DNA from 2 places in the Shewanella sp. MF05960 genome. Region 1 is predicted to be linked to the other one. Evidence: predicted binding sites of a transcription regulator. Region 1 holds the regulator's gene; the other holds the start of a gene.
What was found. The regulator MetJ, encoded in region 1, represses methionine synthesis genes. The targets are predictions, from matches to a motif close to TAGACGTCTAGACGTCTA.
Positions count from the first base shown of each region.

Region 2: a site for MetJ is predicted at 3,536-3,553, ahead of serA (phosphoglycerate dehydrogenase). Genes of this name have one in related genera too.

Region 1 is NZ_JBOZPS010000004.1:278,679-283,625, forward strand. It holds gene ACROAE_RS06080 (bifunctional aspartate kinase/homoserine dehydrogenase II) at 1-710, opposite strand, end outside; gene metB (cystathionine gamma-synthase) at 825-1,988, opposite strand; gene metJ (met regulon transcriptional regulator MetJ) at 2,199-2,513, shown strand; gene ACROAE_RS06095 (sulfite exporter TauE/SafE family protein) at 2,583-3,323, shown strand; gene ACROAE_RS06100 (c-type cytochrome) at 3,579-3,908, shown strand; gene ACROAE_RS06105 (DUF3373 domain-containing protein) at 4,060-4,947, shown strand, end outside.
Region 2 is NZ_JBOZPS010000014.1:70,743-75,689, reverse strand. It holds gene katB (catalase KatB) at 1-357, opposite strand, end outside; gene ACROAE_RS14485 (YgjV family protein) at 643-888, opposite strand; gene ACROAE_RS14480 (PaaI family thioesterase) at 1,056-1,493, opposite strand; gene ACROAE_RS14475 (response regulator transcription factor) at 1,786-2,454, opposite strand; gene ACROAE_RS14470 (DUF2238 domain-containing protein) at 2,868-3,488, opposite strand; gene serA (phosphoglycerate dehydrogenase) at 3,690-4,919, shown strand.

The DNA.
Region 1 (4,947 bases):
TCATTAATTTTGTTAGGGTCAGCGTTAAATACCCCTTCCACATCAGTCCAAATGGTGACACGTTCAATATCAGCCAGGCTAGCAATTAGCGTGGCGCTAAAGTCAGATCCATTACGGCCCAGCAATAAGGTATCACCATGGCGGTTAGCACAAATAAAACCGGTAATCACTAAACGCTCTTGCGGATGCAAAGCCAACAAAGCTTGCACCTTGTCACGCGACTCTTGCACTAAAATATTAGGCACTGAACCTTCGTCGGCAACCAAAATAGAACAGGCATCAACATGCGTTGCAGCCACGCCGGTTTCGCGCAGTAATGCCGCCATTAAGCGTGCAGACCAGCGTTCACCAAAACTCACAACCTGGTTTAACTGATAATCGTTGTGCTGCTCTAAAGACAACAAGCTGACTAATTGCGCTCTGTCGGTAGACAAGCGCTCACGTAAATCACGCGCCTGCTCGTTTGACAATAGTTGCTCAATTAAGGTTTGTTGGTAACTAATGAGCACTTGCAGCTCTTCTTGCCAAAGTTGACCGCTGTCGCGCAAACTGAGTAATTTATATAAGAAGTTAGTGGTTTTACCGGCAGCAGACACCACCACAAGATCATCACTGTTACCATGAGTCAGTAAAATATGGGCAACACGACGATAGCAATCAGCATCCGCTAAACTAGAACCACCAAACTTATGTAAATGACCTCGCGCCATTACGCACTCCTTAAACAACTACGACTTTTTTTATTGCGACCGCTATTTTACTTTATTTAACGAAAACTACAGCTAACATAAACGTAAATTAAGCTAATTTTACCCAAGTTCAGGCTATTTAATTGCTGCAACTGCGGCTAAACCGGCTTTAATATCAGCAACCAAATCTTCAGCATCTTCAATGCCGACAGATAGTCTCAATAAAGTGTCTTTAATACCAGCCTCTTGGCGTGCTTCTGCATCCATTGCTCTGTGGGTCATCGTGGCCGGAACGGCGACTAAACTTTCCACTCCGCCTAAACTTTCAGCAACACTGAACAATGTCAGCGCATTTAAAAATGCCACCACTTCGGCCTCGCCACCTTGCAATTCAAAACTTAACATAGCACCAAAGCCTTGTTGTTGTTTTGCCGCAATTTCGTGACCTGGATGGTCTTTTAAACCGGGATAGTACACTTTAGCAACTACGTCGCTGGCATTAAGTAGTTCTACAATCTTTTGTGCGTTACGTTGATGCTCTCGAATACGCACTGCTAGTGTGCGTAAACCGCGTAAGGTTAAGTAACTGTCAAACGCAGAACCGGTTAACCCAAGGGTATTTGACCACCAATGTAACAGTTCGCCTACTTCAGGATCTTTGGCTACAACCGCACCGCCAACCACATCGCTGTGGCCATTAATGTATTTAGTGGTTGAGTGAATAACGATGTCAGCCCCCAACAATAACGGTTGCTGTAAAATGGGTGATAAAAAGGTGTTATCTACCGCAACTAATGCCCCTACATCACGACAAGCACGGCTAATCGCTTCAATATCAACAACGCGCAGTAATGGATTTGACGGGGTTTCTAACCACACTATTTTAGGTTTTTGCGCTATCGCTTGGCTCAATGCTTGAGCATCGGTTTGGTCGACAACCACTAATTTAAATTGGCCTTTTTTAGCCAAATTGGTAAACAAGCGATAACTGCCACCATAACAGTCGTGCGGAACCACTAATAAATCATCAGGGCCGAGTAAGCTGGTCACCAATGTAATGGCCGCCATACCTGTGCATGTCACCACTCCGGTTGCACCTTGCTCAAGTTTTGCCAGCGCGTCACCTAATATGCAACGAGTAGGATTGCCTGATCGGCTGTAGTCAAATTCGCGCGGATTTTTATGGCCGTCGAACGAATAATTTGTCGATAAATAAATCGGTGGTACTACGGCTCCATGTTGTGTGTCTGATTCTATACCCTGGCGAACGGCCAATGTGGCGCTTTGATACTTAGTCATAAAGACTCCTAAAAATTCACAAACACACAAAATAGATGTCTAGACGTCCAAATTTACCTAAGAGGTTAGCGTACGTCAACCTAAATTAGACGTTTAGACGTCTAAACATAAAGAAATCTATTTGCAATCGTCACTAAATAGTAGCAATAATTTGACTAGAGATTGTAAGGGGTTAAAATCTGCCCCGTATTTATCGTTAAGGGTAAGTTAATGACTGAGTGGAATGGCGAATATATCAGCCCATATGCCGAACACGGCAAAAAGAATGAACAAGTAAAAAAGATTACAGTTTCTATCCCTTTAAAAGTATTAAAAGTACTGACAGATGAGCGTACCCGTCGCCAGATAAACAATCTGCGTCATGCGACCAACAGTGAACTGTTATGCGAGGCATTTTTGCATGCATACACAGGCCAACCATTACCTCATGACGGTGATTTATCCAAAGATGAACCGGATAGCATTCCAAGTGAAGCGAAAAAGTTAATGGATGAGATGGGTATTGAGTGGGAAGAAATGGAATAACCCACAGACTTAATCAACAGACTTTGAAGCGACCCTAATAAGAAGTCGTGATATTTTTATAGAGAACTTATGATGTCATTTATCGATCCATCTACATTGATACTGGCATCAGTTATCGTTTTTTTTGGCGCGCTAACCCAAAGCTTAATTGGCTTTGGGTTAGCCGTTGTCGCAAGCCCTCTGCTGTATATTGTGAATCCCCAACTTGTCCCTGTCCCCATAATTGTCATGGGATTTGCCATTTCGGCAATGACCTTATACCGAGAGCGCGGACACCTGCAATTTAATGGCTTGCAGTACGCCTTACTCGGGCGGATCCCCGGTGGATTTGTGGGCGCAGGATTATTACTGTTTGCCCCGCAAGCCATACTCGGCTTAATTATTGCGGCTATCGTATACATTGCTGTGATTCTGAGTGTTTACAAGATTACCGCCCCCATCAACCGTGTAAGCTTATTTATTGCTGGAGTATTCTCCGGTATTTTTGGCAACATCGCCGCGATTGGTGGCCCACCGATGGCGATTTTACTCGCCGGACAAGATGCCAGCCAATTTAGAGCGGCATTGTCAGCCTTTTTTGTGTTCAGTTCGCTGATTGCGTTAGCCATTTTAGCCGTGGTCGGTTTAGTAGAAATAAAGCATTTGTGGTTGTCACTGATGCTGCTACCGTCAGTCATTAGCGGCTATCTTGTCTCTGGTTTGTTAATCAACCACGTCGATAAAAACAAAACCCGTCTTGCCACTCTCGTGCTCTGCAGCATCAGCGCCACGGTTTTAGTGGTTAAATCAGTGATGGCATTAGCCAGCTAACCCTAAAAGCGATCTCTTTTTACATCTCAAAATATACCCTTACCCGCCTATCAAGCATCCAGCCAAATTAGCAATAGATCTGCGTCACACAAGTTCATTAGATTTTTTTCAATTAACTTTTTTTCAATTAGATTTTTCTCATGAATATGATCTACTTCAAATTAACAATACCTCTTTTTAGGTAACATTATTTACAGCAAAGCAATACAGCAATATTGCTAAGGCACAACCTATAAAAGCCCATAGAGGATAAACATGATGAACACTTATATGAAAGTTGGTATCGCAGTCGCTATTGCATTATCTCTCGGTAGCCAGGTCATGGCAGCCGATGGCGGCAACCCTAAAAAAGGTAAACACCTGTACAAAAAAGAATGTAAAGCCTGCCACAGTGCCAATAGCGAAGGTCAAGAGCTCACCCCGATGAGCAAAACCATGAGCCAATGGGATCGCTTCTTCTCGCGCGACAAACACAAAGCAAAACCTGCCGTTTTTGAGGCATTGTCTGAACAAGAACTAAAAGATATTCAACAGTTTTTGTATGACCATGCTGCCGACTCAGACCAGCCAGCAACCTGCGGCTAAGTCAGCCCAGCTGATCAACGTTTCTGAGTAAACGCCAACATCAGCCAGTAACCGAATCGAATTAAAAAATAATGAGGCTTAGCCTCAGGGAATCTGACAACCAAAATTTGCTTAATTGATTCAATATTAGGCAAATACGGGGAGAAACATCATGAGAACACTTATCTCAATACTGGTTGCTAACGCGCTCTTTATGAGTGGTGCAGCCGTAGCAACTGACACCGATGTACAAAAAATTGCCGAACTAGAAAAGCAGTTGGCCGAAATATCTGAAGATTTAGATTACTTAAACTCACGCGTTGACAAAACAGAACGTCATAGCGCATTAGACAGAATCGAAATTACCGGTGACTTCAGGACTAAAGTGCATTCATTGCACTATCAAAATGTCACTTGGAACCCCGCCATGAACGTCAACTTTTCTGACTTTGCCGCTAAAGCAATGGCCGGGGAATTTGGCGATCCAAGCAGTGCCAGCTCACCTTTAGGCCAAATGATGATGGCCAATCCTGATTTAGCCGCCGCATTCCAAAGCGGTATGCTGCAAGGCGTAATGCCGATGGTATTGGGGCAAAAGACCCAACAAGATATCGATAATGATATTTTTTACACCACCCGCCTTCGCCTAAACCTTAATGCCAAAGTGTGGGATAACGTCAGTTTTGCTGGACGTCTTACGATGTACAAAAGTTGGGGCGACTCAACAGGCGTTAAAGTATTTGATTCATGGAATTCCTTCACCATGGACGGCACTAGCAGCGGTAGCACCAGCGGCGATGAATTAAAAGTCGAGCGCGCCTACTTTAACTGGAAAGACATTAATGGCAGCGGCGCATACCTGTCTATTGGTCGTCGTCCTTCAACTTACGGGCCTCCAAGTCACTATCGTGAAAATGAGCTTCGCGGTGGTACACCCTCTGGCCACCTCGTTAACTTTAACTTCGACGGTGCAACGTTAGGGTATGACTTAACCGATATTACCGGCATTGAAGGCCAAACGGTCCGTTTTTGCTACGGCCAGGGCTTTGAATCACAATAC
Region 2 (4,947 bases), on a different contig from region 1:
TGCGGTATAAAAACGAAGACCAAACCCACGAGGGTCGCGTTCTGCATCAGCAGAGCCCATTTCGCCGCCAACAGTTGAGAAGCGCATAAAGGTTTCGGTCTGCTTACCGACACCGTTGAAATGATCGGCAATGGTAAATTCGCTTAAATCTTTAGTTAACGTAAATGTGCCGTAAACACCCGTACCTTTTGCATGCACAACACGCTCTGGAATACGTTCGCGGTTAAAGTGGGCAAGCTTTTCAATTAAATGCCAATCTTGTAAAAGTAGCGGCCCACGCTCACCTGCCGACAAAGAGTTTTGATCGTCTGCTACTGGAGCACCATTTTGGCTTGTTAAATAGTTACCTTGATTCATGTCTTGCTCCTATGCCTGGTCTGTTAACCATTGCTCAATTAAGTCGTAAACTGTTGCCATGATGATTTTCCTCACTCAACTCATCATTCGATGGAGTGATAATAGAACTTGTTCGCAATTAATTAAAACGATTAAAACAGATAACCACAATCGCCAAAATAATTTAGGGTTTTACAATGATATTGGAAAAATCGATTAAGAAGTAACAATCCGTACATTGTGGGCAATAAAAAAGCCAAAATCTGCATTTTGGCTTTATTGAACGAACGTGTTGTAAAAGTTGGCTTATTTATCGTTCGTTGGGGCAGGTTCACGATATAACTTAACGAGGTAATAAATATCAATCAGTACAATAAAAAAATTGACCAGTGCCACGGGAATCGCGTCAATCGCTAAACCATAAGCGACAAACAAAACGGCACCAACCAAATTCCACCAGCGTAACTTTTTGATGTCAGACATCATCAGCGAAATAGCGACCACGACAGAAGCCAAGTAACCTACCCATTCCCAGATATTAATACTGTCCATGGATTCTCCTTATAAAGAGGTGATTATCACGCTATCGCACCATTAACCCCAGTTAATAGCGCTATATTCGTGACGACTAATCAAGTAAAGCATCTTGTAGGAATATTATAATACCTATAAGGCTAAAACTTTGATCTACCGTTGATTTAGTTAAAATATAATGTCGTTTATCGCTCAACAACAGCTGCAGTCATCCGTGAAATACAACATAACTCGCCAGCACTATTACGAATTAAGATTTCCCAAACTGAGCTGCGCTTGCCTAAATGAACCGGCTTAGCGGTGGCTGTCAGCTCGCCATTGCGTGAAGCTTTTAAATGGTTAGCATTAATCTCCTGGCCGACACAATAATAACGCGTAAAGTCGACCACAAAGTTTGCCGCATAACTGGCTACGGTTTCAGCTAATGCGACATTTGCGCCACCGTGCACAATCCCCAGCGGGTTATGCACCGATGGATTTGCCGGCATCGTCGCCACCATATAATCATCACCAATTTCAGTGATTTTAATGCCTAATGTTTGCATTAATGTACCTTTACCCTGCATCCCAGCATCTAAGCGAGCGCAATCTTCAAGGGTAACGTTGCTAAACCAAATACTCATAATTACAGTCCATTTTTATTGTTATCGATTCAGTCGACTTCAAGAGTCTACTTTTTCATTTCAGTTTTATCATTGTGCTTTTCTCTGTTTACTCTGACACTTGAGTATAAATAATTCAAAGAAAAACACCCAAAATACAAAAAAGGAGCCGAAGCTCCTTATACCAATTCCATGCCAGTCAATGTGACAATATTCTCTAACTCACTAAATAACTCACTAACTCACTAAATAACTCACTAACTCACTAACTCACTAACTCACTCACTAACTCACTAAATAACTCACTAACTCACTAACTCACTAACTCACAATGACTTTGATAGGTTTGCGCCCATCGCAGTAATTCGACACGATTACGCGACTCTGTCTTCCTAAAAATAGATGACACATGCGCCTTTACCGTATGTTCGCTTATGCATAACCGCTGAGCGATTTCTTTATTACGCGCACCACTCGAAACTAGCTGGATAATCGTCCGCTCACGATTAGTGAGTCGTTGCATCATGGCTTCGGTTTCTTCTGGCAATTCGGTATTGGTGTCGAGCTGTTTTACAAGGCGTCTGAATATTTTACTAATCAGTGGTCTGTCGTACCACAATTCATCAGACACCATTTTTCTGAGGCCAGTTAACATCAAGTCCATACGCTGATCGCTATACAATAACCCGCGTACGCCCAGTAATAATGCAGACTCTTGGTCTAATGACCCGCGTTCGACTTGGTATAATGCAACAGGAACATGATTAACTAAACGCGACGCAAGTAAAGGAATACCTTTTGCGTCTAGTGCTGCACCTTTTTGTGAAATGAGATAAAAGTTATTGGCATTTTTATCAAGTTCAAGCTCGGCCGCATGCTTGACAATACGGGTTTTCAAGCCGATTGATTCAGCTAAAATAGCCAAATGACATGGTGCTGCGATTTGATGTAAAAACACCAACTCATCGATATTAGAACTCATCACTCTTCTCCCTGAAAAGCTAATTTTGCTCATTGATACATGAGCACATCCTAAGCGCCATTCTATACGTAAAAGAAACGCATTGACTAGCATTAAGACTTAGGAAAGCAAACAATCTGTTTTACATTTAATACTTTAGAGCAATAGCACTAAAGTTATCATCACAACAGTTTAGTGACCTCTAGCAACTCTATACGCTTGGTTAGGCTGGCAATACAGGCAAAAGCTCAATGGCTAGGCCTCTTGTCTTATACACTAATAATAGCTAATTTTTGTTAGTACAAAGGACTATTATGTCAATCTAAAGTATTAATAGTTCGTTAGACTGACATTCGTTACCGTTTTACACTACCAAAAGCTAACAATAGCAGCGGTTATGTCGTAATAACATCAACCGCCTTGCGACAGTTCGCTCAATTGACGGGCTGGCTTTGCGCCATAATGTGCTTTATTTGTTTATTGTGCACTGGCGTCAACACTAACAACGCAACAATGCCACCGATTAAGGCTAAAAACATATCGGACTGGGTGTCCCAGACATAACCTTGAGTACCTAAAAACGCCTCGGCATTTTCGCCTGTTGCCGCGGCAACCCACCATTCAATCAGTTCATAAAAAGCCGAAAATGCCAGTACGAAACACACCGCTAAAAATTGGCACCAGGCACCAATTTGCATCACCTGCTTACGAATAAATATCTCACGCGCCAAAATAACCGGAATAAAGCCTTGGGCAAAGTGCCCCACTTTATCGTAATTGTTACGCTCGCTCCCCATGACCTGCGCTAGCCAGTCAAACCAAGGGACTTCTGCGTAAGTGAACCTTGCGCCAACCAGTAATACACAACAATGAACTAAAATAAGCCCATAAGCTAAAGACGTTAGCGGAAAACGTTTACGACTAAAAAAGAGTATAGGTAAGGCAATTAAGGCGGGGATGGCTTCTAGCCACCATGTAAACATATCTTTGGGGTCGCTCACCGACCACAACAATACCAACAGGTAAATCGCTATCCATATTACGCGCATTTTCATCCTAATTTCCTCATCTGCGATATTGTTCTAAATTTAAAATATTACTTTAGCCATCTAGCCCTCCACAAGCCATAAAAAAAGTGCTACTTTGGGATGGCGTTGGAAGTCCGCATTTATATCACAACTATAAGTACATGCATTAACACTAATAGTCTATGTATTAGCATAAGCACCATTTAATGATGAGAGGGTACCCATATCATGGCGAAACACTCGCTTGACAAGGATAAAATTAAAATCCTGCTGTTGGAAGGCGTCCACCAAACTGCGGTTGATGTACTGGAACGTGCAGGTTATACCAATATTGAATATCACAAAGCCTCACTCGGCGAAGAGGCGTTACTCGCCTCCATTAAAGATGCTCACTTTGTTGGATTACGTTCGCGCACTCAACTCACTGCAGAAGTGTTACACCATGCAGAAAAGCTAGTCGCTGTTGGCTGTTTTTGTATCGGCACTAACCAGGTTGACTTATCTACCGCTGAACAACTGGGTATCCCGGTTTTCAACGCACCGTTTTCCAATACGCGTAGCGTAGCCGAATTAGTCATTGGCGAAATTATTATGCTAATGCGTGGCATTCCACAACGTAATGCAATTTCACACCGTGGTGGTTGGTTAAAGAGCGCCAACGGCAGTGTTGAAGTGCGCGGTAAAACCTTAGGTGTGATTGGTTATGGTCATATTGGTACGCAGTTGGGCATTTTGGCTGAAACCTTAGGCATGAGAGTGATTTTCTTTGATATCGAAGATAAATTGCCACTGGGTAACGCGTCACAAATTCATTCGATGGACGAATTACTCGCCCAAGCCGATGTTGTGAGCTTACACGTACCTGAAACGCCTCAAACCAAGAATATGTTTGCTAAAGCTGAGTTTGCCAAAATGCGTCAAGGCAGCTTCTTTATCAACGCATCTCGCGGCACTGTGGTAGAAATTGACGATCTCGCGCAAGCGTTAACTTCAGAGTATTTAGCCGGTGCAGCGATTGACGTATTCCCTGTTGAACCAAAATCAAATGACGATGAATTTGTGTCGCCATTACGTGGTTTAGACAATGTGTTACTGACACCGCATATTGGTGGTAGCACCGCTGAAGCACAAGAAAACATTGGTATTGAAGTCGCGGGTAAGTTAGTTAAATACTCAGATAACGGTTCGACCTTGTCTGCTGTTAACTTCCCTGAAGTGTCTCTTGCACAGCACCGTGGTACCTCGCGCTTATTGCATATTCACCAAAACCGTCCTGGCGTGTTGATTAAAATCAACCAGGCGTTTTCTGAAAAAGGCATCAACATTGCTGCTCAGTACTTACAAACCACCGCTGAAATCGGTTACGTGGTAATGGAAGTCGACTCAGATCAAGCTGAAGAAGCCTTAGTTGAACTTAAATCAATTGAAGGCACGATTCGTGCTCGCGTATTGTTTTAATCAACTCATAACTCATTCGTGAATGGCT